Regions from separate parts of the Streptomyces sp. NPDC088553 genome, predicted to be linked through region 2. Evidence: riboswitches for the same ligand, from Rfam matches in the RefSeq annotation. Region 2 holds a riboswitch; each other region holds the start of a gene.
What was found. Region 2 has a riboswitch for cobalamin ahead of cobN (cobaltochelatase subunit CobN). Riboswitches for the same ligand answer to the same signal wherever they lie in the genome.

Region 1: linked by a shared signal. The riboswitch ahead of ACIP8Z_RS32510 (cobalamin biosynthesis protein) and the one ahead of cobN (cobaltochelatase subunit CobN) in region 2 are both predicted to bind cobalamin.
Region 3: linked by a shared signal. The riboswitch ahead of ACIP8Z_RS24920 (ribonucleoside-diphosphate reductase subunit alpha) and the one ahead of cobN (cobaltochelatase subunit CobN) in region 2 are both predicted to bind cobalamin.

The regions. Positions count from the first base shown of each region.
Region 1 is NZ_JBIVMG010000012.1:54,183-64,655, forward strand. It holds gene ACIP8Z_RS32490 (hypothetical protein) at 1-1,400, opposite strand, end outside; gene ACIP8Z_RS32495 (alpha/beta hydrolase) at 1,478-2,605, opposite strand; gene ACIP8Z_RS32500 (anion permease) at 3,027-4,295, shown strand; gene ACIP8Z_RS32505 (hypothetical protein) at 4,308-4,529, shown strand; cobalamin riboswitch at 4,642-4,784, shown strand; gene ACIP8Z_RS32510 (cobalamin biosynthesis protein) at 4,817-5,794, shown strand; gene ACIP8Z_RS32515 (cobyric acid synthase) at 5,791-7,299, shown strand; gene ACIP8Z_RS32520 (putative cobaltochelatase) at 7,355-9,409, shown strand; gene cobO (cob(I)yrinic acid a,c-diamide adenosyltransferase) at 9,409-10,017, shown strand; gene ACIP8Z_RS32530 (cobyrinate a,c-diamide synthase) at 10,011-10,473, shown strand, end outside.
Region 2 is NZ_JBIVMG010000006.1:407,064-417,536, forward strand. It holds gene cobJ (precorrin-3B C(17)-methyltransferase) at 1-427, opposite strand, end outside; gene ACIP8Z_RS22470 (precorrin-8X methylmutase) at 475-1,110, opposite strand; gene ACIP8Z_RS22475 (cobalamin biosynthesis protein CobG) at 1,125-2,372, opposite strand; cobalamin riboswitch at 2,626-2,774, shown strand; gene cobN (cobaltochelatase subunit CobN) at 2,853-6,464, shown strand; gene abc-f (ribosomal protection-like ABC-F family protein) at 6,469-8,076, opposite strand; gene ACIP8Z_RS22490 (DoxX family protein) at 8,322-8,669, opposite strand; gene ACIP8Z_RS22495 (MarR family winged helix-turn-helix transcriptional regulator) at 8,762-9,205, shown strand; gene ACIP8Z_RS22500 (alpha/beta fold hydrolase) at 9,296-10,177, shown strand; gene ACIP8Z_RS22505 (hypothetical protein) at 10,394-10,473, shown strand, end outside.
Region 3 is NZ_JBIVMG010000007.1:233,911-244,383, reverse strand. It holds gene ACIP8Z_RS24950 (aldo/keto reductase) at 1-581, shown strand, start outside; gene ACIP8Z_RS24945 (hypothetical protein) at 571-2,493, shown strand; gene ACIP8Z_RS24940 (LuxR C-terminal-related transcriptional regulator) at 2,585-3,568, shown strand; gene ACIP8Z_RS24935 (DUF3311 domain-containing protein) at 3,709-3,963, shown strand; gene mctP (monocarboxylate uptake permease MctP) at 3,960-5,567, shown strand; gene ACIP8Z_RS24925 (GNAT family N-acetyltransferase) at 5,684-6,184, shown strand; cobalamin riboswitch at 6,233-6,371, shown strand; gene ACIP8Z_RS24920 (ribonucleoside-diphosphate reductase subunit alpha) at 6,504-8,882, shown strand; gene ACIP8Z_RS24915 (ribonucleotide-diphosphate reductase subunit beta) at 8,882-9,898, shown strand; gene def (peptide deformylase) at 9,968-10,473, opposite strand, start outside.

The sequences.
Region 1 (10,473 bases), on a different contig from region 2:
CGGACGGCTTTGGCCAGGGCCGGGTCCGGGTGGGCGGCGGCGAGGGCGACCAGGACCTGGACGGTACGGGGGTGGCCGACGGCCCTGATCTCGTCGAGGAGCGCCGGGACGGTGCCCTGCACGGCGGAGTCGAGGTGCCGGACGAGCAGCTCGCTCTCCCCGTGGTCGGCGACGGCCGCGGCCGTGTCCACCCAGAGCCAGGTGGACTCCTCGCGGGTGAGGACCTCCTGGGCGTCGTCGGGGTCGGCGCCCTCGTACTCGGCGAGCCAGAGCAGCGCGTACGGCCGCAGGGAGGGTTCGGCGACGGTGGCCCGCACCTCGGCCTCGGCGGGGGCGCCGACGACCCGGAGCGCCTCGAAGGCGAGCCCGCGCAGCAGCGCGTCCTCGCCGCGGGCGACGGTGAGGAGTTCGGTCACCGCGCTGGAGAGGGTGCGGGCCGCGAGCCAGGCGCGGTACTCGGCGCGGGCGGGGCCGGGGGTGAGCCGGGCGCAGCCGCGGAGCATGTCCTCGGCGGACTGCTCGATGTTCCCCGCGGGGCTCTGCGCGGCGACGCAGATCTGCTCCAGCTTGACCCAGACCGCCCAGTTGCCGAGCGGGGTCAGCGTGGCGTGACGCCCCTCCGCACCGAGGTCCAGGGTGAGCGCTCCGACGGCCGCCAGACCTTCGAGCGCCCAGTCGAGCAGGGCCGGGAGCCCGTCGGTGCCGTTCACGGCGGGTGCGTCGGTGGTCCCGGCGGCCTCCGCGGTCTCGGTGGCCTGTTCGGCCCCCGGGACCTCGCAGCGCTCCTCGCGCAGCTCCTCGACGCGCTGGCCGAGCAGGTCGAGCAGGGCGGGGACGAGGACCGGGCCCTGGGAGAGCTGAAGCAGCGACAGGACCTGCGGGAGGGCCTCGACGACCTCGGCGACGGCGCTCGGCTCGACGCCCTCGGGGGCCGGGTGCACCAGCGACCAGGCGTCGAAGAGGGCGACCCAGCCGCGCAGGACGGCGGAGTCGTCACGGTCCCAGGCGTGCAGCCGCCAGCCGGGGCGGGCGGTGTCGCCGTGGAGCTCGACGAGGCCGGCGAGGCGGGCGCGGTCCCAGCCGGCCCTGATCTGGCCGGGCGTCAGGTTCAGTGCGGCGGCCGCCCGTTCCTGGGCGGGGACCGCTCCGGGGCCGCTGCGGGGTGCCGCTGCGGCGCCGCGCTCGACGGCCGCCCAGCGGGCGATCCGTACGGCGTCGGCGAGGACGTGGCGGGCCTGGCGGGCGAGCTCCGCACGGGGCGGAGTGCCCTCGGGCGGCCGCGGCGCCGGCCGGGTGCGCCGGGTCGTCACGGCCCGTCGGGCGGTGGCCAGCGCCCGCGGGCGGACGAGTCGGAGTCTGGAGTTGCGCGCCAATGGTTCATCGGGCTTTCGAGACGTCACGGGGGCAGTCTTCCCGCTGACGGCCCGAAAGCCCAATCGGAATCGGCCGTGCCGTCCCCGGCGCCCCCTGCCGGGCCCTAGAGGAGCGGGGTGAGGAAGCGGCGCAGGGCCTCCTCGTAGCGGACCGGGTCGGCGTTCCACATCGCCGCGTGCGGGGCGTGCCGGACGGTCTGGAGGCTGACCAGATCGGGGCGGCGGGCGGCGAGTTCGACGGACGGTTCCCAGGGGGCGATGGTGTCGTCGGGTCCGTGGAAGAGGAGCACGGGGACACGCAGCGCGCCCGGCGCGGAGGCCTCTTCGAGGAGGTCGCCGTGCTGTCCGGTCCTGCCCTGGGCGGCGCGGACGGCGAGCGGGAGGAGGGGGGCGGGGACGTGGTGGGCCGCCGCGAGGTTGCGGAGGGTGGCCTCCCAGTCCAGGACGGGCGAGTCGAGGACGAGGCCGCTGATCCGGTCGCGCACCCCGGACTCGGCGGCGGCGCGCAGGGCCATCGAGGCCCCGGTCCCCCAGCCGTGCAGCACGACCTTCGCGGCGCCCCGGTGGACGGCGTAGCGGATGGCGGCGTCGACGTCGCGCCACTCGGAGGCGCCGAGGTGGGCGAGGCCGTCCGGGGAGGCGGGTGCTCCCTCGTCGCCGCGGTAGGCGGGGACGAGGACGGGGACCTTGCGGCGGTTGAGGAAGGGGACGACGTTCAGCGGGTGCTCGCGGGTGGTGCCGAGGCCGTGCAGGGCGATCACCCAGGTGGTGCGGGGCGCGGCCACCAGCCAGGCCGGCAGGGGCCCGAGCTCGCCGGGGATCTCGACGTCCTCCTGGGCGAGCCCGAGGGCGCTGATCGGCGTGCCGATGTGCAGCTGGGGGGTGAGGCGGACGCGGGAGCCGGGGCCGAGCACCCCGCGCTCGACGCGTTCGAGGCGCCGGACGACGGTGTCGGCGGTGTGCGGCACCCGGTCGAGGACCGGGCCGACGACGGCGTGCTGTCCGTGCCCCTCCACGCCGTACGTACCGGGGCGCAGCGAGGCGAGGCTGCGGGTGAGCGTGATCCGTTCGGGGCCCGTGGCGTGCACGGTGAGTCTGGGATCCCCGGGCAGGGGACGTCCGGACGGCACCCTGAGGGCGACGTCGCTGGCGTACCGGCCGGCCGCGAACGCGGCCGCGCCGACACCGAGCAGGGTGGTGACGGCCGCTGCCGTCGCTGTAGCCGGGCGCACGCTCCCAGTCTCGGCAGGGTGGGGGCGGACTGCCACCGGTGGGACCCGTACGGCCCCGGCCGGGAGGCCGGAGGAGGAGTACGGACGGGGGTCGGCGCCGCGGGGTCTCCCGGGTCCTCCGGGAGCCCTCCGGGGAGTGATATGGGTCTCGTCCGCGGGGTCCCCCGGTCGGATGGTTCCGTCCAGGGACCGGAACCGGGTGACCGAGGAGGAACCGGGGCAGGTCGCATGTGCCCGGCGATGGCCCGGATTACCCGGGGTTGCGGGGTGACCGCATCGTGGACAGCTCGCGGGACGGGACCGTAAGCGGAATCTCTTGACACCGGTTCGAGACACCACACCGCCCGACCCAGTTCACCTTCCGTTCACCCAGGTTGCTTACGTTCGTCCAGCCACTGACGTCAAACGATTGCCTGGGTAAATGGAACACATCACGCTGCTGCTCGCCATTGTGGTCGTGACAGCTCTCGTGTTCGATTTCACGAACGGTTTCCACGACACCGCGAACGCGATGGCCACGACCATCTCGACCGGTGCTCTCAAGCCGAAGACGGCGGTGGCCATGTCCGCCGTGCTGAACCTCGTCGGCGCGTTCCTGTCCGTGGAGGTCGCCAAGACGATCTCCGGCGGGATCATCAACGAAGAAGGCATTCGTACAGAGGTGATCTTCGCCGCGCTGGTCGGCGCCATCCTCTGGAATCTCCTGACCTGGCTGCTCGGGCTCCCGTCCAGCTCCTCCCACGCCCTCTTCGGCGGCCTCATCGGCGCCGCGGTCATGTCGGCCGGCTGGTCGGCCGTGAACGGCCCGACCATCGTCACCAAGGTCCTCATCCCGGCCGTCGCCGCGCCGCTCGTCGCCGGCCTCGCCGCGATGGCCGCCACCAAGCTGACGTACAGGATCAAGGCCAACCCCGAGGCGAAGGCCACGGCCAAGGGCTACCGGGCCGGCCAGATCGCCTCCGCCGGTCTCGTCTCCCTCGCCCACGGCACCAACGACGCCCAGAAGACGATGGGCATCATCACCCTCGCCCTGGTCACCCAGGGTGTCGTCGCCCCCGGCTCGAACCCTCCGCTGTGGGTCATCGTCTCCGCCGGTGTCGCCATCGCCCTCGGCACCTACCTCGGTGGCTGGCGCATCATCCGCACCATGGGCAAGGGCCTCACCGACCTCCAGCCGCAGCAGGGCTTCGCCGCCCAGACCAGCGCCGCGACGGTCATCCTCGCCTCCTCGCACCTGGGCTTCTCGCTCTCCACCACCCAGTCCTGCTCGGGTGCCGTGATGGGCGCCGGTCTCGGCCGCAAGGGCGGTGTCGTCCGCTGGTCGACCGCCACCCGGATGTTCGTCGCCTGGGGTCTGACCCTGCCCGCCGCGGCCGTGGTCGGCGCCGGCGCCGAGTTCCTCACCAAGCAGGGCCCCTGGGGCATCGCCGCCGTCGCGGTCCTGCTGGTCGCCGGCTCCGGCGTCATCTGGTCGCTCTCCCGCCGCAAGCCGGTCGACCACAACAACGTCACCGCCGACGACCTCGACAGCGAGCCCGCGGGCGTCGTGACCACCGCCATGGCGGCCGTCACCCCGCCGCCGGCCGCCGGTTCCGTCGCCGCCGTCGCGGACCAGGACCTCAAGGCGACCATCCCCGCGCCGGCCCCCACCGACCCGACCGCTCCCCCGGCCCCCGCCGCCGCGGTCTAAGGAACGAACGACATGAAGATCGACTGGGCAGCTCTCGGCTCCGTCTTCGGAGTCAGCCTCGTGGCGACCGTCGCCCTCGTGGGCCTCTTCACCCTCGGCATCGTCGGCCTCACCAAGCAGGAGGAGGCCGCCGCCCGCGGCGGCTCCGCGGCTCTGGCCCGCACCGCCGCGTACGCCTGCTTCGCCCTGTGCGCGGCGGCCGTCGCGTACGGCATCTACCTGATCGTCGTCTGACGGTCCGAGCGTGACCGGTGGGGCGGTCCGCACCTTCGGGTGCGGGCCGCCCCGTCGCCGTGTCTGTGGTGCTTCGCACAGTGACTCGCTGCAGGTCAAGGGTGAGTTGACGGCTGTTCTCGGGCCGTGGTGGACTGCCGAGGCCATTACGGCGGCAGTAGAGGAAGTCCGGTGCGAATCCGGCGCGGTCCCGCCACTGTGACCGGATCCGAAGGGTCCGGGAGTCAGGAACTCACGCCGCCGGTCACGTCGATCCAGGGCGCGGACCCTGAGTGAGGACATGCGCCATGCCCGGCCGCAGCAGTACCACTGGTGTCTTCGCGTACGGAGCGGCCGCGGGTCTCGCCGTCGATCTGCTCATCGGCGATCCCCGCCGCGGACATCCCGTCGCCGCGTTCGGCCGGGCGGCCGCCGCGGTCGAGAACCGCCTCCACCACGACCACCGCGGCTGGGGCGCCCTGCACACCGCCGTCTGCGCCGGCTCCACCGTCGCCCTCGGAGCGCTCGCCGCCCGGGCCGTACGGAACCGGCCGGCCGCCGCCGTCGCCCTGACCGCCGCCTCCGTGTGGGCCGTCGTCGGCGGTACGACCCTGGGGCGGGAGGCCCGCGCGATCGGCGGCGCGCTCGCCGCCGGGGACCTGGACGTCGCCCGGGAGCGGCTGCCGCATCTCTGCGGGCGCGACCCGCAGTCCCTGGACGGACCCGCGATGGCCCGCGCGGTCGTCGAATCGGTCGCCGAGAACACCTCCGACGCCGTGGTCGGCGCCCTGTTCTGGGGCGCGGTCGCGGGCGTACCGGGCCTCGTCGGCTTCCGGGCCGTCAACACCCTGGACGCCATGGTCGGCCACAAGTCGCCGCGCCACCGTCGCTTCGGCTGGGCCTCGGCCCGGCTCGACGACGTGGCCGGCTGGCCCGGGGCACGGCTGACGGCCGTCCTCGCGACCGTCGCCGGCGGCAACCCGCGCGGTGCTCTGAAGGCCTGGCGGGCCGACGCGGCGAAGCACCCCAGCCCCAACGCGGGCCCCGTCGAGGCCTCCTTCGCGGGCGCCCTCGGCATACGCCTCGGGGGCACCCTGTCGTACGGCGGCCGGATCGAGCACCGTCCGGTGCTCAACGGGGAGGGACGGGCCGTCGAGGTGACCGACATCGACCGGGCCGTACGCCTGTCGCGCCGGGTCACCGGACTCACTCTGGCCGCCTGTGTGGGCGGCCGGCTGATCATCGGCGCCCTGGCCGCGTCGACCCGGAAGCGGAGGAACGCATGAGGGGTGGGGGACTGCTCGTCGCCGGGACCACGTCCGACGCCGGCAAGAGCGTCGTGACGGCCGGCATCTGCCGCTGGCTGGTCCGCAAGGGACTGAAGGTGGCCCCGTTCAAGGGGCAGAACATGTCCCTCAACTCCTTCGTCACGCGGGAGGGGGCCGAGATCGGGCGCGCCCAGGCCATGCAGGCGCAGGCGGCGCGGGTGGAACCGACCGCGCTGATGAACCCCGTCCTGCTCAAGCCCGGCAGCGACCGGTCCAGCCAGGTCGTCCTGATGGGCAAGCCGGTCGGCGAGCTCAGCGCTCGTGGCTACCACGGAGGGCGGCAGAAGGAGCTCTTCGAGCCCGTCCTCGCGTGCCTGGAGGAGCTGCGGAGCACGTACGACGCCGTGATCTGCGAGGGCGCCGGCAGCCCGGCAGAGATCAACCTGCGGCGCACCGACATCGTGAACATGGGCATCGCGCGGGCCGCGCGGCTGCCCGTCGTCGTGGTCGGCGACATCGACCGGGGCGGGGTCTTCGCCCAGTTCTTCGGCACGACGGCGCTGCTCGCGCCCGAGGACCAGGAGCTGATCGCCGGCTTCCTCGTGAACAAGTTCCGCGGTGACGTGACCCTGCTCGAACCGGGCCTGGACATGCTGCGCGGACTCACCGGACGGCGGACCTTCGGCGTCCTGCCGTACGCCCACGGGCTCGGCATCGACGAGGAGGACGGCCTCCGGGTCTCGCTGCGGGGCGCGGTGCGCGAGTCCGTCGTCGCGCCGCCGGTCGGCGAGGACGTGCTGCGGGTCGCCGTCTGCGCGGTGCCGCTGATGTCCAACTTCACGGACGTGGACGCGCTGGCCGCCGAGCCGGGCGTCGTCGTGCGGTTCGTGGACCGGGCCGAGGAGCTCGTCGACGCGGACCTGGTCGTGGTGCCGGGGACGCGCGGGACGGTCAAGGCACTCGCCTGGCTGCGGGAGCGCGGGCTCGCCGACGCGCTGGCGCGCCGGGCCGCCGAAGGCCGTCCGGTGCTCGGCGTCTGCGGCGGCTTCCAGGTCCTCGGCGAGCACATCGAGGACGAGGTCGAGTCCCGTGCGGGGGCCGTCGACGGGCTCGGGCTGCTGCCCGTACGGGTGCGGTTCGCGCGCGAGAAGACGCTCGCCCGGCCGGTGGGCTCGGCGCTCGGGGAACGGGTCGAGGGGTACGAGATCCACCACGGCGTCGCGGACGTACGCGGCGGGGAACCGTTCCTCGACGGGTGTCGGGTGGGCTCCGTGTGGGGTACGCACTGGCACGGCTCCCTGGAGAGCGACGGGTTCCGGCGGGCGTTCCTGCGGGAGGTCGCGGCGGCGGCCGGACGGCGGTTCGTACCGGCGCCCGACACGTCGTTCGGGGCGCTGCGGGAGGAACAGCTGGACCGACTGGGGGATCTCATCGAGGAGCACGCGGACACGGACGCGCTGCTGCGGTTGATCGAGGAGGGAGCCCCGCCGGGGCTCCCCTTCGTGCCGCCCGGCGCGCCGTGACGTGCGGCCGTCCCACAGGACATCAGCGAATCGAACTGAAGGAGAGGACCACCCGATGAGCACCCGGTATCCGTTCACCGCCGTCGTCGGCATGGACGACCTGCGGCTCGCGCTGCTGCTCAACGCCGTCAGCCCGGCCGTCGGCGGTGTGCTCGTGCGGGGTGAGAAGGGCACCGCCAAGTCCACCGCCGTGCGCGCGCTCGCCGAGCTGCTGCCCGCCGTGCCCGTCGTCGCCGGCTGCCGCTTCAGCTGCGACCCGGCCTCGCACGACCCCGGCTGCCCCGACGGCCCGCACGGGACCGAGCCCGGCGTCCAGCGGCCCGCGCGGATGGTCGAGCTGCCCGTCGGCGCCTCCGAGGACCGGCTCGTCGGCTCCCTCGACATCGAGAAGGCGCTCAGCGAGGGCGTCAAGGCCTTCGAACCCGGCCTCCTCGCCTCCGCGCATCGCGGGATCCTCTACGTCGACGAGGTCAACCTCCTCAGCGACCACCTCATCGACCACCTCCTCGACGCCGCCGCCATGGGGTCCTCCTACGTCGAGCGCGAGGGCGTCTCCGTACGGCACGCCGCCCGCTTCCTGCTCGTCGGGACCATGAACCCCGAGGAGGGCGAGCTCAGGCCGCAGCTCCTCGACCGGTTCGGGCTGACCGTCGAGGTCGCCGCGTCGCGCGACCCGCGGCAGCGCGTCGAGGTCGTCCGGCGGCGGCTCGCCTTCGAGGACGACCCCGCCGCCTTCGCCCACCGCTGGGCCGCGGACGAGGCCGCGCTGCGCGAACGGATCGTCACCGCACGGGCGTTGCTGCCCCAGGTGACGCTCGGCGACGCCGTGCTCCTCCAGATCGCCGCCACCTGCGCCGCCTTCGAGGTCGACGGCATGCGCGCCGACATCGTCATGGCCCGCACCGCGACCGCGCTCGCCGCCTGGGCCGGCCGCACCGAGGTCACCTCCGAGGACGTGCGGCAGGCCGCCCTCCTCGCCCTCCCCCACCGGCGGCGGCGCTCCCCCTTCGATGCCCCCGGCCTCGACGAGGACAAGCTCGACGAGACCCTGGAGGAGTTCAAGGGCCAGGACCAGGAGCCGGACGAGGACCCCGAGCCCGACGGGCCCGGCGACGGGGGGCCCGGGGACGGCGGTCCCGGTGGGGGTGTCCCGCCGCAGGGCGACGGGCCCGCCGCCGAGAACTCCCCCGCTCCCGAGGAGACCGCGCCGCCCACGCCCTCGCCCGAACCCGCCCCGCAGGGCGCCGGTTCCGGTGAGCGCGCCGCCGTCGCCGCATCCGAGCCCTTCCGTACGAAGGTGCTCAGCGTCCCCGGCCTCGGCGAGGGAGCGGCCGGGCGCCGCTCCCGTGCCCGTACCGAACACGGCCGCACCACCGGATCCGTACGCCCCCGGGGCGCGCTGACCAAGCTGCACCTGGCCGCCACCGTGCAGGCCGCCGCCCCGCACCAGAAGGCCCGTGGGCGGACCGGCCCCGGGCTCGTGGTCCGCCGGGACGACCTGCGGCAGGCGACCCGGGAGGGGCGCGAGGGGAACCTGGTGCTCTTCGCCGTGGACGCCTCCGGTTCGATGGCGGCCCGGCAGCGGATGAGCGCCGTCAAGGGTGCCGTCCTCTCCCTGCTGCTCGACGCCTACCAGCGGCGGGACAAGGTCGGCCTCATCACCTTCCGGGGCCGCGACGCCGAGGTAGCGCTGCCGCCGACCTCGTCCGTCGACGCGGCCGCCGCCCGTCTGGAGAAGCTCCCGACCGGTGGCCGTACCCCGCTGTCGGCCGGTCTCCTCAAGGCCCACGACGTGCTGCGCGTCGAGCGGCTGCGGGACCCCTCGCGCCGCCCGCTGCTCGTCGTCGTCACCGACGGGCGGGCGACCGGCGGCGGCGCCGACCCGGTGGCGCTCGCCGCGCGCGCGGCGCGGCTGCACGCCGCCGACGGCACGGCCTCCGTCGTCGTCGACTGCGAGACCGGACCGGTGCGGCTCGGGCTGGCCCGGGAGCTCGCCCGTGAACTCGGCGGCACCGCCGTCACCCTGGACGACCTGCGCGCCGACTCGATCGCCGGCCTCGTCCGGGACGTACAGGGAAACCGGAAGACCACTGCCAGGAGGGCCGCTTAATGCCGCAGGGACAGCCGACCGTCGTTCCCGACGACGGTCTCACCACCCGTCAGCGCCGCAACCGCGCGCTGGTGATGGTGCACACGGGCGTCGGCAAGGGGAAGTCGACCGCCGCGTTCGGCATGGCGCTGCGCGCCTGGAACCAGGGCTGGCCGATCGGGGTGTTCCAGTTCGTGAAGTCGGCGAAGTGGAAGGTCGGCGAGGAGAACGCCCTCAAGGCGCTCGGCGAGACCGGCAAGGGCGGCACCGTCACCTGGAACAAGATGGGTGAGGGCTGGTCCTGGATCCAGCGCGAGGTCGCCGAGGGCGAGCAGTCGCACGAGGAGAAGGCTCGCGAGGGCTGGGAGCAGGTCAAGCGGGACCTCGCCGAGGAGAAGTACAAGTTCTACGTCCTCGACGAGTTCGCGTACCTGCTGCACTGGGGCTGGATCGACACGGCCGAGGTCGTCGAGGTGCTGCGCGACCGTCCCGGGCACCAGCACGTCGTCATCACCGGCCGCAACGCGCCGCAGGAGCTCGTCGACTTCGCGGATCTCGTCACCGACATGTCCAAGGTCAAGCACCCGATGGACGCCGGTCAGAAGGGCCAGCGGGGCATCGAGTGGTAGCACGTCTCGTCATCGCCGCGCCCTCGTCGGGCGCGGGCAAGACCACGGTCGCGACCGGCCTGATGGCCGCGTTCGCCGGCCGTGGTCTGGCGGTCTCGCCGCACAAGGTCGGACCGGACTACATCGACCCCGGCTACCACGCGCTCGCCACGGGGCGGCCGGGCCGCAACCTCGACGCGTACATGTGCGGTACGGGGCTGATCGCGCCGCTCTTCGAGCACGGGGCGCGCGGGTGCGACCTGGCGGTCGTCGAGGGTGTCATGGGCCTGTACGACGGGGCCGCCGACCAGGGCGAACTCGCCTCCACCGCACAGGTGTCGAAGCTGCTCAAGGCGCCGGTGGTGCTGGTCGTCGACGCGTCCTCGCAGTCGCGGTCGGTGGCGGCGCTCGTGCACGGGTTCGCGTCCTGGGACCCGGAGGTGCGGATCGGGGGCGTGATCCTGAACAAGGTCGCGA
Region 2 (10,473 bases):
CGGGGATGATCGTGAGGACCTCCTCCGCCTCGCACAGCGGCTCGCCGAGCCGGGCGGCGGCGGCGGACACCGAGGTGACACCGGGGATGACGGTCGTGTCGTAGCGGCCCGCGAGCCGCTTGTGCATGTGCTGGTACGAGCCGTAGAACAGCGGGTCGCCCTCGGCGAGGACGGCGACGGTGCGGCCGGCGTCGAGGTGCGCGGCGAGGCGGGCCGCGGCCTCCTCGTAGAAGTCGTTCAGGGCGCCCCGGTAGCCGCCCGGGTGGTCCGTGGTCTCCACCGTGAGCGGGTACATCAGCCGCTCCTCGATGTGGTCCGCACGGAGGTGTTCGGCGGCGATCGAGCGCGCGATGGACCGGCCGTGGCGGGCCGAGTGGTACGCGATCACATCGGCGGCGGCGATGGCCTTCACGGCGGCCACCGTCATCAGGTTCGGGTCGCCGGGGCCGAGCCCGACGCCGTACAGCTTGCCGGTCACTTCTGAATCTCCGCTTCGTGGGCGATCGCGTTGATCGCGGCGGCCGTCATGGCGCTGCCGCCGCGCCGGCCCCGTACGACGAGGTAGTCGAGGCCCAGGTCCTGCGCCGCCAGGGCGTCCTTGGACTCGGCGGCGCCGATGAAGCCGACCGGTATGCCCAGGACGGCTGCGGGCCTTCCGGCCCCTTCCGCGACCATCTGCAGGAGGTGGAAGAGGGCGGTCGGCGCGTTGCCGATGGCGACGACGGAGCCTTCGAGGCGGTCCCGCCACAGTTCGAGGGCGGCGGCGGAGCGGGTGGTGCCGAGCTCGGCGGCGAGGGCCGGCACGGACGGGTCCGAGAGGGTGCAGATCACCTCGTTGTCGGCGGGCAGCCGGCGCCGGGTGACGCCGCTCGCGACCATCTGCGCGTCGCAGAGGATCGGCGCTCCGGCCCGGAGGGCGGCGCGGGCGTTCGTGACGACCCGCGGCGACCAGGCGATGTCGCGTACGAGGTCGGTCATGCCGCAGGCGTGGATCATCCGGACCGCCACCTGGGCGACATCGGCGGGCAGGCCCGCCAGATCCGCCTCGGCGCGGATCGTGGCAAAGGACCGGCGGTAGATCTCCGCCCCGTCCTTCTCGTAGTCGAACATCCTGTTGCTCTCGCTCATCTCGTCGTGCGGGCCGCGGTCACGGCTTCGGGCAGGGCGGTACGGGGGGTGGGGACGCCGTCCACCAGGTAGTCGCCGGCGGCGGTGGCGACGACGTCGGTCCAGGAGCCGTGCGGGTGTCCGCAGCGGCGCTCGCACCCGGAGAAGTGCACGGGGAGGACGGGGCGGACGGGGGCCTCGATGTGCCCGAGGCCTCCGGGGTGTCCGGGGACGGCGTCGGCGCGGACGTCGGCGAGGGACTTCGCGCAGCCGGGCCGCCCGGTGCAGGCGGTGACACCGGCCCAGGGGGAGCCGGGGCGGGTGATGAGGCCGGCCGCGTCGAGGGCGGGCAGCCGGTCGGCGCCGGCCCCGGCCACGACGACCCCGCGCCAGGGGGTCAGGCGGACCTCATCGGCGGGGAGCAGCGCCCGGAGCTGGGCGGCGGTGAGGCGGCCGAGCGGGGCGAGTACGGAGAGGGCGGCGGGCCCGAGGACGCCGGGGGAGGGCGGAGGGCCCTGGGGGAGTTCCGGCGCGGGTACGGGTCGCGCCGTCACCCCCGACTCCGCCGGGTCCACCGCGTACCCCTCCGGGAGTTCCCGGACCCGCCAGGCCCCGGTTCCGGCCTCCCGTGCCGCGGCCAGGAACCCGCCCGCCACCGCCAGGGCCGCGCCGGGCGCGTCGGAGCCAGCGAGCCGGACGGCTCGCCCGCCGACGTGCAGCTCCGCCTCTCCGCCCCGCACTGCGACCAAGGTCACATCCCCGCCGAGCCTGGCGACATCGCCGCGCCCGTCATCGAGGACGAAGAGGAAGCGGCCGGAAAGGGCCGCCGCCCAGGGCGCGGAGCGGAGGTGGGCGTCCAGCTCGCGGGCCCACAACTGCACGTCGGCGGCGCCGAGTCCGTCGAGGCCCGAGGCCGGGGAGGCGACGATGTTGCGGACGCGTTCGTGGGTGGGGGAGGGCAGCAGGCCCGCCTCGCCGAGGAGCGCCGCCAGCTCGGCCCCGCAGTCGTCGGCGAGGCCGCGCAGCTCGGCGTTGCCGCGCGAGGTGATGCTGAGCCGTCCGTCGCCCAGGGTCTCCGCCGCGTCCGCCAGAGTCTCGACCTGACGTGGCGTCAAGCGACCTCCGGGCAGACGGAGTCGGGCGAGGCGGCCGTCGTCGGCGGAGTGCAGGCGCAGCGCCCCGGGGCACGCGTCGCCACGGTCCCGTATGCGAGGTTCGCCCGGGTCGGGCGTCGGGGGCGGGGTGGGCGGCATGGCGGCGAGCATACCGACGGGCCCCCGGTCGGCCACCGGGCGCGATCCGGCCGCCAGTGCGGCCCGCCCTCCGACCGCGGCCCGCCCTCCGACCGCGGGCCGGCCTCCGACCGCGGGCCGGCCGACGCGGTGGCCGGCCGAGGCCGGAGGCCGGTCCGGCCGCGGTCGGGAACGGGGGTTCCGTCCGCCGGGCGATCCGCAGCGTGATCCCGCAGTGTGATCCGGCCGACTCCCTCACCCGACCCGGGCCGTCGACCGCACGATCTACTATGCAGACGGCATGGGGTCCCAGGACCCCGGGGAGGAAGCCCGGTGAGAATCCGGCGCGGTCCCGCCACTGTGAGCCGGCCCGGCTGCGCGTCCGCGCGATCCCGGGCCCGGTGAGTCAGGAACTCCCTTCCCCAAGCTCTCGGCTTCGCTCGAGCAAGGGGAGGCCCCAACCCATACGACCACCCGGGGCGCGGACAACCCCGAGGAAGGCCTGCGCTCGCCATGCTTCTGCTGCTGTCGCACTCCGACACCGACCTGCTCAGCGCCCGCGCGGCCGGCGGCCCGGTGGAGTACCGCTTCGCCAACCCCGCCCGTCTCCCCCTCGCCGACCTCACCGGCCTCCTGGCCGACGCCGAGCTCGTCGTCGTACGGCTCCTCGGCGGCCTCCGTTCCTGGGAGGAGGGCCTCGACGCGGTGCGCGCGGCCGGAAAGCCGATGGTCGTCCTCAGCGGCGAACAGGCCCCCGACGCGCAGCTGATGGAGGCGTCCACCGTCCCCGTCGGCGTCGCCACCGAGGCGCACGCCTACCTGGCGCACGGCGGCCCCGCGAACCTGGAGCAGCTGGCCCGCTTCCTCTCCGACACCGTCCTGCTCACCGGGCACGGCTTCGAGTCCCCGGCGGCCGCCCCCACCTGGGGCCCGCTGAAGCGCGCCGCACGCACGACGGCCGGCCCGACCGTCGCCGTGCTCTACTACCGCGCCCACCACATGAGCGGGAACACCGCCTTCGTCGACGCGCTCTGCGCCGCGATCGAGGACGCCGGCGCCCAGGCCCTCCCGCTGTACGTGGCCTCCCTGCGCGCCCCCGAGCCGGAGCTGCTCGACCGGCTCCGTACCGCCGACGCGATCGTCACCACCGTCCTCGCGGCGGGCGGCACCAAGCCCGCCGAGGCGCAGGCCGGCGGCGACGAGGAGGCCTGGGACGCGGGCGCGCTGGCCGCGCTTGACGTGCCGATCCTGCAGGCGCTGTGCCTGACCGGTTCGCGCGCCGCCTGGGAGGAGAACGACGAGGGTCTCTCCCCGCTGGACGCCGCGAGCCAGGTCGCCGTCCCCGAGTTCGACGGCCGGCTCATCACCGTGCCGTTCTCCTTCAAGGAGATCGACGAGGACGGGCTGCCCGCGTACGTCGCCGACGCCGAGCGCGCGGCCCGCGTCGCCGGGATCGCCGTCCGGCACGCCCGGCTCCGGCACATCCCGAACGCCGAGAAGAAGCTGGCGCTGGTCCTCTCCGCGTACCCGACGAAGCACTCCCGCATCGGCAACGCCGTCGGCCTCGACACCCCCGCCTCCGCCGTCTCGCTGCTGCGCCGCCTCCGCGCGGAGGGGTACGACTTCGGGCCCGTCGAGGACCTTCCCGGCCTGGTCTCCGGCGACGGCGACGAGCTGATCTACGCCCTCATCGAGGCCGGCGGCCACGACCAGGACTGGCTGACGGAGGAGCAGCTCGCCAAGAACCCGGTCCGCATCCCGGCCGCCGACTACAAGCGCTGGTACGCGACGCTCCCCGAGGAGCTGCGGACCCATGTCGAGGAGCACTGGGGCCCCGCGCCCGGCGAGATGTTCCTGGACCGTTCGCGCAACCCCGAGGGCGACATCGTCCTCGCGGCCCTCCGCCGCGGGAACCTGCTGATCCTCATTCAGCCTCCGCGCGGCTTCGGCGAGAACCCGATCGCGATCTACCACGACCCCGATCTCCCGCCGTCCCACCACTACCTGGCCGCCTACCGCTGGATCGCGGCCCGCGCCGAGGACGGCGGCTTCGGCGCCGACGCCATGGTGCACCTGGGCAAGCACGGCAACCTGGAGTGGCTGCCCGGCAAGAACGCCGGCCTGTCCGCCGCCTGCGGCCCCGACGCGGCCCTCGGCGACATCCCGCTGATCTACCCGTTCCTGGTCAACGACCCGGGCGAGGGCACCCAGGCCAAGCGCCGTGTGCACGCCACGCTCGTCGACCACCTGGTGCCGCCGATGGCCCGCGCCGACTCGTACGGCGACATCGCGCGCCTGGAGCAGCTGCTCGACGAGTACGCGCAGATCTCCTCCATGGACCCGGCGAAGCTGCCCGCGATCCGCGCCCAGATCTGGACGCTGATCCAGGCCGCCAAGCTCGACCACGACCTGGGGCTCGAACAGCGCCCCGAGGACGACGGCTTCGACGACTTCCTGCTGCACGTCGACGGCTGGCTGTGCGAGGTCAAGGACGCCCAGATCCGCGACGGTCTGCACGTCCTCGGCGGAGCCCCGGAGGGCGAGGCCCGGGTCAACCTGGTCCTCTCGATCCTGCGCGCCCGCCAGATCTGGGGCGGCACGCAGGCCCTGCCCGGTCTGCGCGAGGCCCTCGGTCTCGACGAGTCGGCCGCGACCCGCACCACCGCCGACGAGGCGGAGGCGAAGGCCCGCGAGCTCGTCGAGGCGATGGAGGCGGCGGACTGGTCCGTGGACGCGGTCCCCTCGGTCGCCGCCGCGTACGGCTCCGAGGTGCACGCCGTGCTCCGCTTCGCCTGCGAGCAGGTCGTGCCGCGGCTGGCCGCCACCACCGACGAGCTCAGCCACGCCGTGCACGCCCTGAACGGCGGCTTCGTCCCGGCCGGCCCCTCCGGTTCGCCGCTGCGCGGCCTGGTCAACGTCCTGCCGACCGGCCGGAACTTCTACTCGGTCGACCCGAAGGCCGTGCCGTCCCGGCTCGCCTGGGAGACCGGTCAGGCGCTCGCCGACTCGCTCCTGGAGCGCTACCGCACCGACAACGGCGAGTGGCCGACGTCCGTGGGCCTCTCCCTGTGGGGCACCAGCGCGATGCGCACCGCCGGCGACGACGTCGCCGAGGCGCTCGCCCTGCTGGGCGTCCGCCCGCTGTGGGACGAGGCCTCGCGCCGGGTGAACGGCCTGGAGCCGATCCCGCTCGCCGAGCTCGGCCGGCCGCGCGTCGATGTCACCCTGCGCATCTCGGGCTTCTTCCGTGACGCGTTCCCGCACGTCATCGGTCTCCTCGACGACGCCGTCCGCCTGGTCGCCGGTCTGGAGGGCGAGTCCGCGGAGGACAACTACGTCCGGGCGCACGCGCAGGCCGACCTCGCCGAGCACGGCGACGAGCGGCGCGCCACGACCCGGATCTTCGGCTCCCGGCCGGGCACCTACGGCGCGGGCATCCTCCAGCTGATCGACTCCCGCGACTGGCGCACCGACGCGGACCTCGCCGAGGTGTACACGGTGTGGGGCGGGTACGCGTACGGGCGCGGGCTCGAAGGCCGCCCGGCGCGCGCCGAGATGGAGACGGCGTACAAGCGGATCGCGGTGGCCGCGAAGAACACCGACACCCGCGAGCACGACATCGCCGACTCCGACGACTACTTCCAGTACCACGGCGGCATGGTGGCGACCGTCCGCGCGCTCAAGGGCACGGCCCCCGAGGCGTACATCGGCGACTCCACCCGCCCCGAGACCGTCCGCACCCGGACGCTCGTCGAGGAGACCTCCCGGGTCTTCCGCGCCCGTGTGGTCAACCCGCGCTGGATCGAGGCGATGCGCCGCCACGGCTACAAGGGCGCGTTCGAGCTGGCGGCGACCGTCGACTACCTCTTCGGGTACGACGCCACGACCGGCGTCGTCGCCGACTGGATGTACGACAAGCTCACCCAGGAGTACGTCCTCGACCCGGAGAACCAGGCCTTCCTGAAGGAGGCCAACCCGTGGGCCCTGCACGGCATCGCGGAGCGGCTCCTGGAGGCCGAGTCGCGCGGCATGTGGGAGAAGCCGGACCCGGAGACCCTGGCCGCGCTGCGCCAGGTGTTCCTGGAGACCGAGGGCGACCTCGAAGGCTCCGCCGACGAGGACTAGGTCCTCACGAGGACCAGGTCCTCATCAGGGCGGGGGCCGGTGCCAGTTCAAGGCGGCGGCCCCGGAAGCCCTCCCTGAGGCGCCGGTCGTGGGTGACCACGACCAGCGTGCCCGGGTAGTGCGCGAGCGCGGCCTCGATCTCCTCCACGAGCGCCGGGGCCAGATGGTTGGTCGGCTCGTCGAGGAGGAGCAGATCGGCCGGTTCGGTGACGAGACGCGCCAGTTCGAGTTTCCGGCGCTGTCCTGTCGACAGGTACCGGACCGGGGTCGTCAGGTCCCCGGCGGAGAAGAGACCGAGGGCGAGCAGTTCGTCCGTACGGTCCGCTCCGAAGGCCTCGCCCACCGTACGGGGGTCGGCGGGCGAGGCCGTCTCCTGACGGAGCACCCCCACCCGGGCCGGCACCTTCACCGTGCCCGTATCCGGGGCGAGTTCACCCGCGAGCACCTTCAGGAGGGTGCTCTTCCCGGCGCCGTTCGGCCCGGTGACCAGGAGTCGCCCGCCCGCGTCGAGGTGCAGGGCGTCGAGCCGGAGCCGGCCGTCCACGCGGACGTCGGCGAGGTCGACGGGGGCGCCTTCCCCGTCGAGCTCCGCGCGGAACCGCAGCGGTTCCGGGGGCGCCGGCACCGGGTCGGTGGTCAGCCGGGCGAGCCGCTCGCGGGCGGCCCGAATGCGGCTCATCGCCCCGTGCGCCCGTGACCGGGCCCGGAACGCACCCGCCCCGCTGAACGAGGCCGGTGCCTTGCGCGGGATGGCCGAGAAACGGTCGATGTTCGTGTCGGCGAGCGCTCTGTACCGGGCGAGCTCGGCCTTCCACTCCTCGTACTCCCGCTGTCTGCTGGCCCGTTCGGCGGCGCGTCCGGCGAGATAGCCGCTGTAGCCGTTGCCGTAGCGGCGGACGGTGTGGCGGTCCTCGTCGACCTCCAGGACGGCGGTGGTGACCCGGTCGAGGAAGACCCGGTCGTGGGAGACGGCGACGACCGTGCCCCGGTGGGCGCGCAGCCGCTCCTCCAGCCAGGCCACGGCCTGGTCGTCGAGGTCGTTGGTCGGCTCGTCGAGCAGCAGCAGTTCGGGTTCGGCGGCGAGGACGGCGGCGAGCGCGAGCCGCGACCGCTGTCCGCCCGAGAGGGTGCCCAGGAGGCGGGCCCGGTCGAGCGGGCCGGGTTCGCCGAGCCGCCGGAGCGTGGTCTCGACCCGCCGGTCGGCCCCGGCGCCGCCCCGCGCCTCGTAGGCGGCGAGCAGCTCCGCGTACCCGGCGAGGTCACCGGTCCCGGCGAGCTCCGCCTCGGCCGCCCGGATCGCCCGCTCCAGCTCCCGTACGTCCGCGAGCACGTGGTCGACGGCGTCACCGACGGTCGCGGTCGGGGGCAGGTCCAGGGTCTGGGCGAGGTGGCCGAGGCCGCCGGGGGACTCGACGGTCACCGTGCCGTCGTCGGCGGTCTCCAGACCGGCGAGGAGCCGGAGGAGGGTGGACTTCCCGGAGCCGTTGTCGCCGACGACGCCGAGGCGTTCACCGGGGCGGACGGTCAGGGAGACCCGGTCCAGCACGACCCGGTGCCGGCCGTGCCGGTCGTCGTAGCGCTTGCTGACGTCGGTGAGTTGGACACGGAACAAGGGCGATCTCCTGTACGTCGACGACGGATCGGAGCGAGATAGAGACGATACGTCTCGTCTCACCTCGTCGACGGTACGCCAGTCGCGACCCCTGCGCAAGACGTTCCGTCTCGTTGGGCTGGAGGTGTCGGGTCGGGAGCGCCGGGCGGGGTGCCGGGTAGGGGCGACAGGCGGGGAGTGCCGGAGGGGCGCCGGGTCGGGAGCGCCGGGCCGTGAGCGTCGGACCGTGAGCGTCGGACCGTGAGTCAGGCCGAGGCCGTGCGCAGCACCAGCGCGGCTATCGCGAGCAGGGTGATGACCACGACCGGCGCCACCTCGTAGTCCTTCGCCCGCAGGTGGGTGATCAAGGCGCCGATGAAGTAGAGCGCGACGCCGATCGCGGCCGCCCCGCCGAGCGCCGGCACCGCGAGCCCCGCGAGCAGGCCGAGCGCGCCCGCCGCCTTCAGGGTCGCGAGGCGGGGTAGCCAGGACTCCGGCACGTCGAGCTTGGTCATGCTGCCGACGATCTGCGGGTTGCGGGTGAAGGTCAGGAAGGCCGAGGCCGAGAGCGCGAGGGCGAGCAGCGCGGCGACGACGACATAACCGATGAACATGGACGTACTCCAATGATCCGAGTGCTGCAATCGTTGAACTCTATCAACGGTTTCCCTCGCTCCACAATAGGGCCGCTGCTACGGTGGACGACATGGCAGCTCTCCCGACCGACCGCCTCGGTTTCCTCCTCTCCTTCCGCGGGGAACTCACCGGCGCGCGCATCCGCGCCGCCCTGGGCGTCGCCGGACTGCACCCGAGGAACGCGATGACGCTGATGCGGCTCGCCCCCGGGTCCATGAGCCAGCGCGAGCTGGCCGCCGCCATGGAGGTCGACCCCAGCCAACTGGTCGCGATCCTCAATGAACTGGAGTCGGAGGGGCTCGCCGAGCGCCGCCGCGACCCGGCCGACCGGCGCCGCCACATCGTGGAGATCACCGAGGCGGGCGCGGCCGCCCTGGACCGGGTCGACGCGGCCGTGAGCGCGGCCGAGCGCGAGCTCTTCGGCGACCTCACCGAAGCCGAACAGGTCCTGCTGCGCGGCCTGTTGGACCGGGTCGTCGTGGACCCGGCCGATCACGACTGCGACGCCGGGTAAGGAATCCACTCGGGGTGCGCGCGACCGATGAGTTTCGGTGGGGTCGGGGGTCTACCCCCATGAACAGCCGCACGGCCCACCACCGAGGAGATGACCATGGTCGAGACCGACACCCGCGTCCTGGACACCGCCGGCGCGATCCTGCGCTATGACGTGCGCCCCGGCGCCGGGGCCGGCGAGCGCCCCCTGCTGATGATCGGCTCCCCGATGGACGCCACCGGCTTCACCACGCTCGCCTCCCATTTCGCCGACCGGACCGTCGTCACGTACGACCCCCGCGGGGTGTCCCGCAGCGAGCGCACCGACGGCGCGGCGGAGACGCTCCCCGAGGAGCACGCCGACGACCTGGCCCGGCTGATCGAGGCGCTCGGCGCCGGACCCGTGGACGTCTTCGCGAGCAGCGGCGGCGCGGTCAACGCCCTCGCGCTGGTCGCGCGGCGCGGCGACCTGGTGCACACCCTGGTCGCGCACGAGCCCCCGACCGCCCAGGTCGTCCCGGACCGCGAGGCGGCCCTGGAGGTCTGCGCGGACGTCCACGCCACCTATCTGCGGGACGGCTGGGGTCCCGCGATGGCCAAGTTCCTGGCGCTGACCGCCCGCGAGGGCGAGATCCCGGCGAACTGGGCCGAGGAGCCCGCCCCCTCCCCGGCCGCGTTCGGCCTGCCGACCGAGGACGACGGCTCGCGCGGCGACCCGCTGCTCGGCCAGAACATGCGCGGCTGCACCTCCTACGTCCCCGACTTCACCGCCCTGCGCGCCGCGCCGACCCGGATCGTCGTCGCGGCCGGCAAGGAGTCCGAAGGCACCTTGGCCGCCCGCGCGGCGGTCGCCGTCGCCGAGGGCGTCGGCACCCCGCTCGCCGTCTTCCCGAGCCACCACGGCGGCTTCCTGGGCGGTGAGTTCGGCCAGCAGGGCGCTCCGGCGGAGTTCGCGGAGGCCCTGCGCGCGGTCCTCGACGGGACCGGCGTCTGACCTTCCGCGTCAGCCCTTCGTCGCGGCGGCGGCCTTCACGGCCGCCGCCGCGTCGACGTTTCCGAGCCCCGGCCGCACGGCCCACTCGACGAGCCGTGGGCGGGGTCCGCGTCCGGCGAGCCGTGGGCGGAGTCCGCATCCGGAAGAAGAGACGAGTTGTTCTAGCGAAGTGCGAACAACTTGTTCTATCCTGATGCGAACAAAGGAGGGTTCCTCATGAACACACCGTCGACTCCGGTGGCACCACGCCGCCTTCGCGCGCTCGCCGCGTTCCCGTTCGTCCTCACCCTCGTCGG
Region 3 (10,473 bases), on a different contig from region 2:
ATCTCTACTACGCGCACATCGACGACCGGCGGACGCCGGTGGCCGAGACCATGGGCGCCTTCGGCGAGCTGGAGGACACGGGGAAGATCGGCCGGGCCGGCTGCTCCAACTTCGCGGCCTGGCGGATCGAGGAGTCGCGGGGCGCGGCGGTCGCCGCCGGGGTGCCGGACTACGCGGCCGTGCAGCAGCGGTACACCTATCTGCGGCCGCGTCCCGGCGCGGAGTTCGGGGTGAACCCGCACGCCTCGGAGGAGCTGCTCGACTATCTGGGGACGCGTCCGGAGCTGACGTTCACGGCGTACACGACGCAGCTGACGGGGGCGTACACAGATGCGGGCAAGGAGGTGCCGGAGCAGTACCGGCACGAGGGTTCGGAGCGGCGCCTCAAGGTGCTCGCGGAGGTCGCGGCGGAGCTGGGCGTGACCGCCAACCAGGTGGTGCTGGCCTGGGCGTTGGGCGGTGAGCTGCCCGTACTCCCGGTGATCGGAGCGAGTTCGACGGCGCAGCTGGACGAGACGCTCGGCGCGGTGGGACTGCGGCTGGACGACGAGCTGAGGAAGCGGCTCGACGATGTCGACTGAACAGGCCCTACGGATAAGGGATCTCGCGCTCCGCCACCGGATGGCCGTGGGCGTGGCCTGGCTGCTCGTGCTGCTGCTCGGCGGCGCGGGGGCGGTGTGGGGTCTCGGCCGGCTCGACCAGTCGTTCACCGCCTCCGGCGGGCCGGGACACCGCGCGAACCAGGCGATCCAGGAGCGGTACGGGAACGGGGCGGCCGTCGCCCCTCTGGTCGCGGTCGCGAGCTGGCCGGCGGCCACGGACGTACGCGCCCCGGACACGGCGGGGCGGTTCGCGGACGCCGTCCGGCGGGCGGCGGGCCCGGGCGCGCGGACGGTCTCGTACGCGGGCACGGGTGACGAGGGGTTCCTCGGCACGGACGGCCGCACGGTGTACGCGCTGGTCCACCCGGGTGCCGGGAAGCCGGACCTCGCGGGGCTGACGGCCGTCGAGGAGGCGGCCGGGGTCCTGCGCGCGGGGCTGCGGTCGGCGCTGCCCGAGGCCCGGGTCGAGGTGACGGGCGTGCTCCCGCTCCAGCACGACAGTGCGGTGGCGGGGCCGGGTGCGGTGGCCCTCGCGGTGAAGTCGGCGTGCGCGCTGGGGCTGCTCGTGCTGCTGGTCCTGGCGTTCCGCTCGCCGCTCGGGGTCCTGGCTCCGCTGCTGCTCGCCGGGGTGACCTCGGTGGGGGCGCTGGTCCTGGTGGAGGCGGTGGCGGGGTTCACCGAGATCAGCTTCATCGTGGTCTACCTGGTGCCGGTCACGGCCCTGGTGCTCGCGGTGCACCGCTGGGCGCAGCCGCCGGAGACCGCCGCCCGGTCCGCTGTGGCGGCCGGTGCGGCGGGGGCGGCGGCCTGCGCCGTCCTCACGCTCTTCCCGGCGGCGTTCCTGCGCTCGGTCGGGATCGCGGGTCTCGCGGTGTGGGCGGTGGGCACGGCGGCGGCCCTCACGCTGGCGCCGGTGCTCCGCTCGGTGACGCCGCCGGACCCGCGTGCCCCACGGACGACCGCGCCGGTACGGGTCGGACGCCGCCCCCGCCCCCTCCCGGCGGTGGTCGGCCTCACCCTCCTCGTCCTGCTCGGGGGCGCGGCCACCCAGCTCCGGGTGGGCAACCCGGAGGCGCACGCCCTGGTGGCGAGCGGCCCGGCCCGCGACGGCCTCGACCGGCTCACGGCGGCCGGGGTGCCGTCGGGGGCCCTGAACCCGCTGGAGGTCCTCGTCCCCGGGGGCGCGGACGCGGAGGCGGTGGCAGCCCGGGCGGCCCGGGTCCCGGGGGTGCTGCTCGCGACGGCGCCGGCGGCGGCCGAGTGGCGCCGCGACGGTTCGGCCGTGGTCGTGGTCGTACCGGAGGCGGAGCCGATGACGGCGGCGGGCGCGGCGACGGTGACGGCCCTGCGGTCGGCGTTCTCGGGCGGGACGCCCCCCGCCCTGGTCGGCGGCTCGGGCGTGGTCGACCGCGACCTCGTGGACGGCGTCTACCGGCTCCTCCCCTACGCGGTCCCGGCGGCCGCCCTCGCCGCCTTCCTCGCGCTCGCCGCCCTCACCACGGCGGGTACGGCTGCCCGCGCCGTGTCCGGTGCCCTCCTCGCCGCCGTCGCCTCGGCGGGTGCGCTCACCGTCCTGTGGCAGTGGGGCCCGCCCGGCACCGGGGCGGTCACCGGCTGGGTCCCGCTCGTCGTCGGCGTTTTCGCCTTCTGCGTGTCGCTCGACCGCTCGGTGGCGTCGACGGCGGGCGGGCCCTCGTGGGCGGGGCCCCTGGCGGCCGGGGCGGGTGCGCTCGCGGTGCTCGCGGTCGGCATCGGGCCGCAGGTCGAACTGGCCCTGCTCGTCTCGGGGTTCGCGATGGCGGCGCTGTTCGACGCGCTGGCCGGCCGGCACCGCACCCCGCCCGTGTCCCCCGCCCGTCCCACATACCGGAGTTCATTCCAATTGGTCTAGACCTAGAGGGCTCCTCCCGCTTAGCATCGACGACCGCGATCACGATTGCGGGGCGGTCGCGGTACGGAACGTGACGAGGGGGAGACAGGGGATGCTGGAGGCGCTCGGCATAAAGGAGTGGACGGAGGCCGTCTACCGTTTGCTCCTGGAGCGACCCGAGTACGACGTGACGGAGATGGCGGCCCATCTGGGCCGCCCCGAGTCCGAGGTCCGCGAGGCGCTCGCCTGTCTCGCGGACCTCAAGCTCGTGCTGATGGACGACTCGTCGGGCGAGGTCGAACCCTTCAACCCGGACGTCGGCTTCTCCTTCCTGCTCTCCCGCGCCGAGGCCGAGCTGAGCAAGCGGAAACGCCAGGTCGAACGGGCGGGACGGGCCGTGGCCGGCATCCTGGCCTCGTACGCGGACCACTCCGAACCGGGCGTCCGGCACGACCTGGTGGACCGCATCACCGGCCTCGACAACGTCCGGGAACGCCTGGAGGACCTGGCCGCGAACGCCCGCACCGAGTGCCTCTCGCTGCTCCCGGGCGGCGCGCAGCTCCCCGACACCATGGACGCGAGCCAGCCGCTCGACCAACTCGCCCTGGAACGCGGGGTGCGGATCCGGTCGATCTACCAGGAGAGCTTCCGCAACGACCCGCCGACCGTCGAATACGTGCGCTGGTACTGCGATCTCGGCGGCGAGGCGCGGACCGTGCCCGTGGTGCCGATGCTCATGGTGATCGTCGACCGGGAGGCCGCGCTCGTCCCCGTCGACCCGGAGGACGGGCGCGCGGGCGCCCTGGAGGTCCGCAGCCCCGGCCTGGTGCACGCGCTCGTGGTGCTCTTCGACCGGCTGTGGGACGCGGGCACGCCGTTCGGCGAGAGCCCGCGCCGCGACGAGCACGATCTCTCCCCGCAGGAGCGGGAGTTGCTCATGCTGCTCGGCATCGGCTGCACGGACGACATCGCCGCCCGGCGGCTCGGGATCTCGCTGCGGACCGTGCGCCGGATGAGCTCGGAGCTGATGAACCGGCTCGGCGCGCGCAGCCGGTTCGAGGCGGGGGTGCGGGCCGCCAAGGAGGGCTGGCTCTGAGCACCGCGCCGGGGGACCGCTCCCACGACCGCAGCTGACGTAGTCCCATCCGTTATGCGGACAGGGGTTCCATGGAGCGGAACAGTCCCCTAGATTTCCCCAGCATTACCGAGGTGATCAGTGAGGGGACCGGAATCGCCATGCCAGAAGCGACACAAGGGAAACAACCCACCATCACGCCCCTGCGAGTGGTGATCGCGCTCTGTCTGTTCGCACCGTTCGTGGCGATGCTCTGGGTGAGCTCCTACGCGAAGGTCGAACCGCTCTTCGCGGGCATCCCGTTCTTCTACTGGTACCAGATGCTCTGGGTGCTGATCTCCACCGCGCTCACCATGGTCGCGTACAAGCTGTGGCAGCTGGACCAGCGTGCCCGCAAGGGGGGTGACGAGCGATGAAGGACGGCGTGAACGGCGTCGCACTCGCCGTCTTCATCTTCTTCTTCCTGGCCGTCACGGTCATGGGCTTCCTGGCCGCGCGCTGGCGCAAGGCCGAGAACGAGCACAGCCTCGACGAATGGGGCCTGGGCGGCCGGTCGTTCGGCACCTGGGTGACCTGGTTCCTGCTCGGCGGCGACCTCTACACCGCGTACACCTTCGTCGCCGTCCCGGCGGCCATCTACGCGGCGGGCGCGGCCGGCTTCTTCGCCGTGCCGTACACGATCCTGGTCTACCCGCTGATCTTCACCTTCCTGCCGCGCCTCTGGTCGGTCTCGCACAAGCACGGGTACGTCACCACCTCGGACTTCGTGCGCGGCCGCTTCGGTTCCAAGGGCCTCTCCCTCGCGGTGGCGGTCACCGGCATCCTCGCCACCATGCCGTACATCGCGCTCCAGCTCGTCGGCATCCAGGCCGTCCTGGACGTGATGGGCGTCGGCGGCGGCGAGAACACCCACTGGTTCATCAAGGACCTGCCGCTGCTCATCGCCTTCGGTGTCCTCGCGGCGTACACGTACTCCTCGGGACTGCGCGCCCCCGCGCTCATCGCCTTCGTCAAGGACACCCTGATCTACATCGTCATCGCGGTGGCGATCATCTACATCCCGATCAAGCTCGGCGGCTTCGACGAGATCTTCGCCACGGCGAACGAGAAGTTCACCACCAACAAGGTGGGCGGGCTTGTCCCGGCTGAGGCCGGCCAGTGGACGTACGCGACGCTCGCGCTCGGCTCGGCGCTCGCGCTCTTCATGTACCCGCACTCCATCACGGCGACGCTGTCGTCCCGGAGCCGTGAGGTCATCCGCCGCAACACCACGATCCTGCCGCTGTACTCGCTGATGCTGGGCCTGCTCGCACTGCTCGGCTTCATGGCGATCGCCGCCGGGATCAAGGTCGAGAACGGCCAGCTCGCCATCCCGCAACTTTTCGAGACCATGTTCCCGGACTGGTTCGCGGGCGTCGCGTTCGCCGCCATCGGCATCGGCGCGCTCGTGCCCGCCGCGATCATGTCGATCGCCGCGGCCAACCTCTTCACCCGCAACATCTACAAGGACTTCATCAAGCCCGACGCCACCCCGGCGCAGGAGACCAAGGTCTCCAAGCTGGTCTCGCTCCTGGTGAAGGTCGGCGCGCTCGTCTTCGTCCTCACCATGGACAAGACGGTCGCGATCAACTTCCAGCTGCTCGGTGGCATCTGGATCCTGCAGACCTTCCCGGCGCTCGTCGGCGGCCTCTTCACCCGCTGGTTCCACCGCTGGGCGCTGCTCGCCGGCTGGGCCGTCGGCATGCTGTACGGCACGATCGCCGCCTACAACGTATCGACGCCGAAGCAGGCGCACTTCGGCGGCTCCTCCGCCGAGATCCCGGGCATCGGCGAGATCGGCTACATCGGTCTCACCGCCTTCCTCCTCAACGTCCTCGTCACGGTCGTCCTGACCTTCGTCCTCAAGGCCGTCAAGGCCCCCGAGGGCATCGACGAGACCTCCCCGGAGGACTACACGGCCGACGCGGGCGACCGCGGGGTCGACCCGAAGCTCCCGAAGGTCGGCGCAGAGACCCACTGATCCACCGCCGGACCCGGCGAAGGCCGCCCTGCCTCCCCTCGGAGGCAGGGCGGCCTTCGCCGTCCCCGGACGGAACCCGTTGGGGGCCTCCGGGCGTCCGGAGGGACACTGCCTTCATGGACTTCACGATCAGGGCGGTACGGCCCGAGGACTACGAGGCGCTCGGTGAGCTCACCGCGGGGACCTATCTGAACGACGGGCTGCTGAAGTACGGGGCGGAGGACTCCTATCTGCACGTGCTCCGGGACACGGCCCGGCGCGCGCGGGAGAGCGAGGTGCTCGTCGCCGAGGACGCCGACGGACGGCTGCTCGGCGGGGTGACCTTCGCCACCGGCGCCACCCCGTGGGCGGACATCGCGATCGAGGGCGAGGCCGAGTTCCGGATGCTGGTGGTCTCCCGTGAGGCCCGCGGCCGGGGCGTCGGAGAGGCCCTCGTACGGGCCTGCATCGAGCGCGCACGGGCTCTCCCGGGGTGCCGCCGCATCGTGCTGTCCACGGACGTCACGATGGTCTCCGCGCACCGGATCTACGAGCGTCTGGGCTTCGTCCGCACCCCGGACCGGGACTGGGAGCCGATCCCCGACCACCGCCTGCGCACCTACTCCTTGGAGTTCTGAGCCAGGGGGCGACACAACATGTGGGGGGTGCCGCACGGGGCGCCCCCCACATGTATGCTCATCCTCGCTGTCGACGCAGGGGAATCCGGCGCGAATCCGGAACTGTCCCGCAACGGTGTGCTTCGTACGGATACGACATATTCGGGCGAGGTGAGTCCGAGGACCTGCCGACAGCGCATCCGGTCCGTCCGTTCCGGGTGCCAATGACGTCCGGGCCTCGCGGAGTGGGCCGGTGGAAGCGTCGCGTCCGGCGTTACGGATGCCCGCCTGCCCGCCTTCCCCCGCCGCGGCCCCGAGCCGAGCGAGGGAGAGCCCCCACGTGACCATCGCGCCCGCCGATCCGGCTTCCGCCGAGGCTTCCGCGGTCGAGAGCGACGGCCCCGGGACCGTGCTGCTGCGGACCCTGACCGACCTCACCGCCGATCTCCCCGACACCGACCCCGGCAAGGTCGCCGCCGCCGCGCTCCGCGGCCGCAGCGCCGTGGCGGACGAGGCGGAACTGCGCGAGCTGGCCACCGAGTCGGCCGCCGGTCTGATCGCCGAGGACCCGGCGTACTCCCGGCTCGCCGCCCGGCTCCTGACGATCACGATCGCCGACGAGGCGGCCGGCCAGGGCTCGTTCTCCTTCTCGGCCTCCGTCGCCGTCGGTCACCGCGAGGGTCTGATCGCCGACCGCACCGCCGAGTTCGTGGCGCTGCACGCGGACCGGCTCGACGCGACGATCGACGCGACCGCGGACGACCGCTTCGGCTACTTCGGCCTGCGCACCCTCTACTCGCGCTACCTGCTGCGCCACCCGATCACCCGCAAGGTGATCGAGACCCCCCAGCACTTCATGCTCCGCGTGGCCTGCGGCCTCGCCGAGGACGACAGCGTCCGCGCGCTCGACGAGGTCGCCGCCCTCTACCGCCTGATGAGCCGGCTCGACTACCTGCCGTCCTCCCCCACGCTCTTCAACTCCGGCACCCGTCACCCGCAGATGTCCTCCTGCTACCTCCTGGACTCCCCCCAGGACGAGCTGGACTCCATCTACGACCGCTACCACCAGGTGGCGCGCCTCTCGAAGCACGCGGGCGGCATCGGCCTCTCCTACTCCCGCATCCGCGCCCGCGGTTCGCTGATCCGCGGCACCAACGGGCACTCCAACGGCATCGTGCCGTTCCTGAAGACCCTCGACGCCTCCGTCGCCGCCGTGAACCAGGGCGGCCGCCGCAAGGGCGCCGCCGCCGTCTACCTGGAGACCTGGCACGCGGACATCGAGGAGTTCCTGGAGCTCCGCGACAACACGGGCGAGGACCAGCGCCGTACGCACAATCTGAACCTGGCACACTGGATCCCGGACGAGTTCATGCGCCGGGTCAACGCCGACGCCGACTGGTCGCTGTTCTCCCCGGCGGACGTGCCCGAGCTGGTCGACCTGTGGGGCGAGGAGTTCGACGCCGCCTACCACAAGGCCGAGGCGGCCGGCCTGGCCCGCAAGACGATGCCGGCCCGCGACCTGTACGGCCGGATGATGCGGACCCTGGCCCAGACCGGCAACGGCTGGATGACCTTCAAGGACGCCTCGAACCGGACGGCCAACCAGACCGCCGAGCCCGGCCACACCGTCCACTCCTCCAACCTCTGCACGGAGATCCTGGAGGTCACCGACGACGGCGAGACCGCGGTCTGCAACCTGGGCTCGGTCAACCTCGGCGCCTTCGTCGTCGACGGCGACATCGACTGGGAGCGCCTCGACTCCACCGTCCGCACGGCCGTCACCTTCCTCGACCGGGTCGTCGACATCAACTTCTACCCGACCGAGCAGGCGGGCCGCTCCAACGCCCGCTGGCGGCCGGTCGGCCTGGGCGCCATGGGCCTCCAGGACGTCTTCTTCCAGCTGAAGCTGCCGTTCGACTCCGCCGAGGCGCGCGCGCTGTCCACCCGTATCGCCGAGCGCATCATGCTCGCCGCGTACGAGGCCTCCGCCGACCTCGCCGAGCGCAGCGGTCCGGTCCCCGCCTGGGACAAGACCCGCGCCGCCCGCGGGGTGCTGCACCCCGACCACTACGACGTCGAGCTGAACTGGCCGGAGCGCTGGGCCGCGCTGCGCGAGCGGATCGCCGCGGTCGGCATGCGCAACAGCCTCCTCCTCGCCATCGCTCCGACGGCGACCATCGCCTCGATCGCGGGCGTCTACGAGTGCATCGAGCCGCAGGTCTCCAACCTGTTCAAGCGCGAGACGCTCTCCGGAGAGTTCCTCCAGGTCAACTCGTACCTGGTCGACGAGCTGAAGGAGCTCGGCGTGTGGGACGCGCAGACCCGTGAGGCGCTGCGCGAGTCCAACGGCTCGGTGGCCGGCTTCACCTGGGTCCCGGCCGAGGTGCGCGAGCTGTACCGCACGGCGTGGGAGATCCCGCAGCGCGGTCTGATCGACATGGCCGCCGCCCGGACGCCGTTCCTGGACCAGTCGCAGTCGCTGAACCTGTTCCTGGAGACGCCGACGATCGGCAAGCTGTCGTCGATGTACGCGTACGCCTGGAAGCAGGGGCTGAAGACCACGTACTACCTGCGCTCCCGTCCGGCGACCCGCATCGCCCGCGCCGCCCAGGCCGCGGCGCCCGCCGCCGCCACCATCCCCGTCCAGCAGGCGACCCCCGACGCGGACGCCCTCGCCTGCTCCCTTGAGAACCCCGAGTCCTGCGAGGCCTGCCAGTAATGAGCACCAACGAGAAGAAGAACCTCCTCGACCCGGGCTTCGAGCTGACCCTCCGTCCGATGCGCTACCCGGACTTCTACGAGCGCTACCGGGACGCGATCAAGAACACCTGGACCGTGGAGGAGGTCGACCTCCACTCGGACGTCGCCGACCTCGCCAAGCTGACGCCGGCCGAGCAGCACATGATCGGCCGTCTGGTCGCGTTCTTCGCGACGGGCGACTCGATCGTCTCGAACAACCTGGTCCTGACGCTCTACAAGCACATCAACTCCCCGGAGGCGCGCCTGTACCTGTCGCGCCAGCTGTTCGAGGAGGCCGTGCACGTCCAGTTCTATCTGACGCTGCTCGACACCTACCTGCCCGACCCGGACGACCGCGCCGCCGCGTTCGACGCGGTCGAGGAGATCCCCTCCATCCGCGAGAAGGCGCAGTTCTGCTTCAAGTGGATGGACTCGGTCGAGAAGATCGAGCGCCTGGAGACGGCCGCCGACCGCCGCCGCTTCCTGCTGAACCTGATCTGCTTCGCCGCGTGCATCGAGGGCCTGTTCTTCTACGGCGCCTTCGCGTACGTGTACTGGTTCCGGTCCCGCGGTCTGCTGCACGGCCTCGCGACCGGCACCAACTGGGTGTTCCGTGACGAGACGATGCACATGAACTTCGCCTTCGAGGTCGTGGACACCGTCCGCAAGGAGGAGCCGGAGCTCTTCGACGACGCGCTCCAGCAGCAGGTCACGGACATGCTGAAGGAGGCCGTCGAGGCGGAGCTGCAGTTCGGCCGTGACCTGTGCGGCGACGGCCTTCCCGGCATGAACACCGAGTCGATGCGCGAGTACCTCCAGTGCGTCGCCGACCAGCGCCTCCAGCGCCTCGGCTTCGCCCCGGTGTACGGCTCCGAGAACCCGTTCTCGTTCATGGAGCTCCAGGGCGTCCAGGAGCTCACGAACTTCTTCGAGCGCCGTCCGTCCGCCTACCAGGTGGCGGTCGAGGGCTCGGTGGACCTGGACGAGGACTTCTAGGACTCCGCCGTACGAGAGGGGCCCCGCACTCGGTCGAGTGCGGGGCCCCTCTCGTACGCGTACCGGCGATCAGGCGTTCGGCACCGTCTCGTAGCGCGGGGTGCCCTCTTCCATCTGGCGCAGGGCGTCCTTGCGGTCCCGCTTGGAGAGGCGGTCGATGTACAGGTAGCCGTACAGGTGGTCCGTCTCGTGCTGGAGGCAGCGGGCGAAGTAGCCGGTGCCGCGCACCTTGATCGGGTTGCCCTGGGCGTCCTGGCCGTGGACCTCGGCGTAGTCGGGGCGGGCCAGCTCGGCGTAGGCGGTCGGCACGGAGAGGCAGCCCTCGTTGGACTCGTCGAGGACGCGCAGCTCGGCCGGGAGCTCCTGGAGGACCGGGTTGATCACGACACCGGTGTGCCGGACGCCCTCGTCGTCGGGGCAGTCGTAGACGAAGACCTTGAGGTCCACACCGATCTGGTTCGCGGCGAGGCCCACGCCCTCGGCGGCCTTCTGGCTCGCGAACATGTCGTCGATGAGCGCCGCGAGCGAGTCGTCGAACTCGGTGACGTCCTTGCACTCCTTGTGGAGCACCGGGT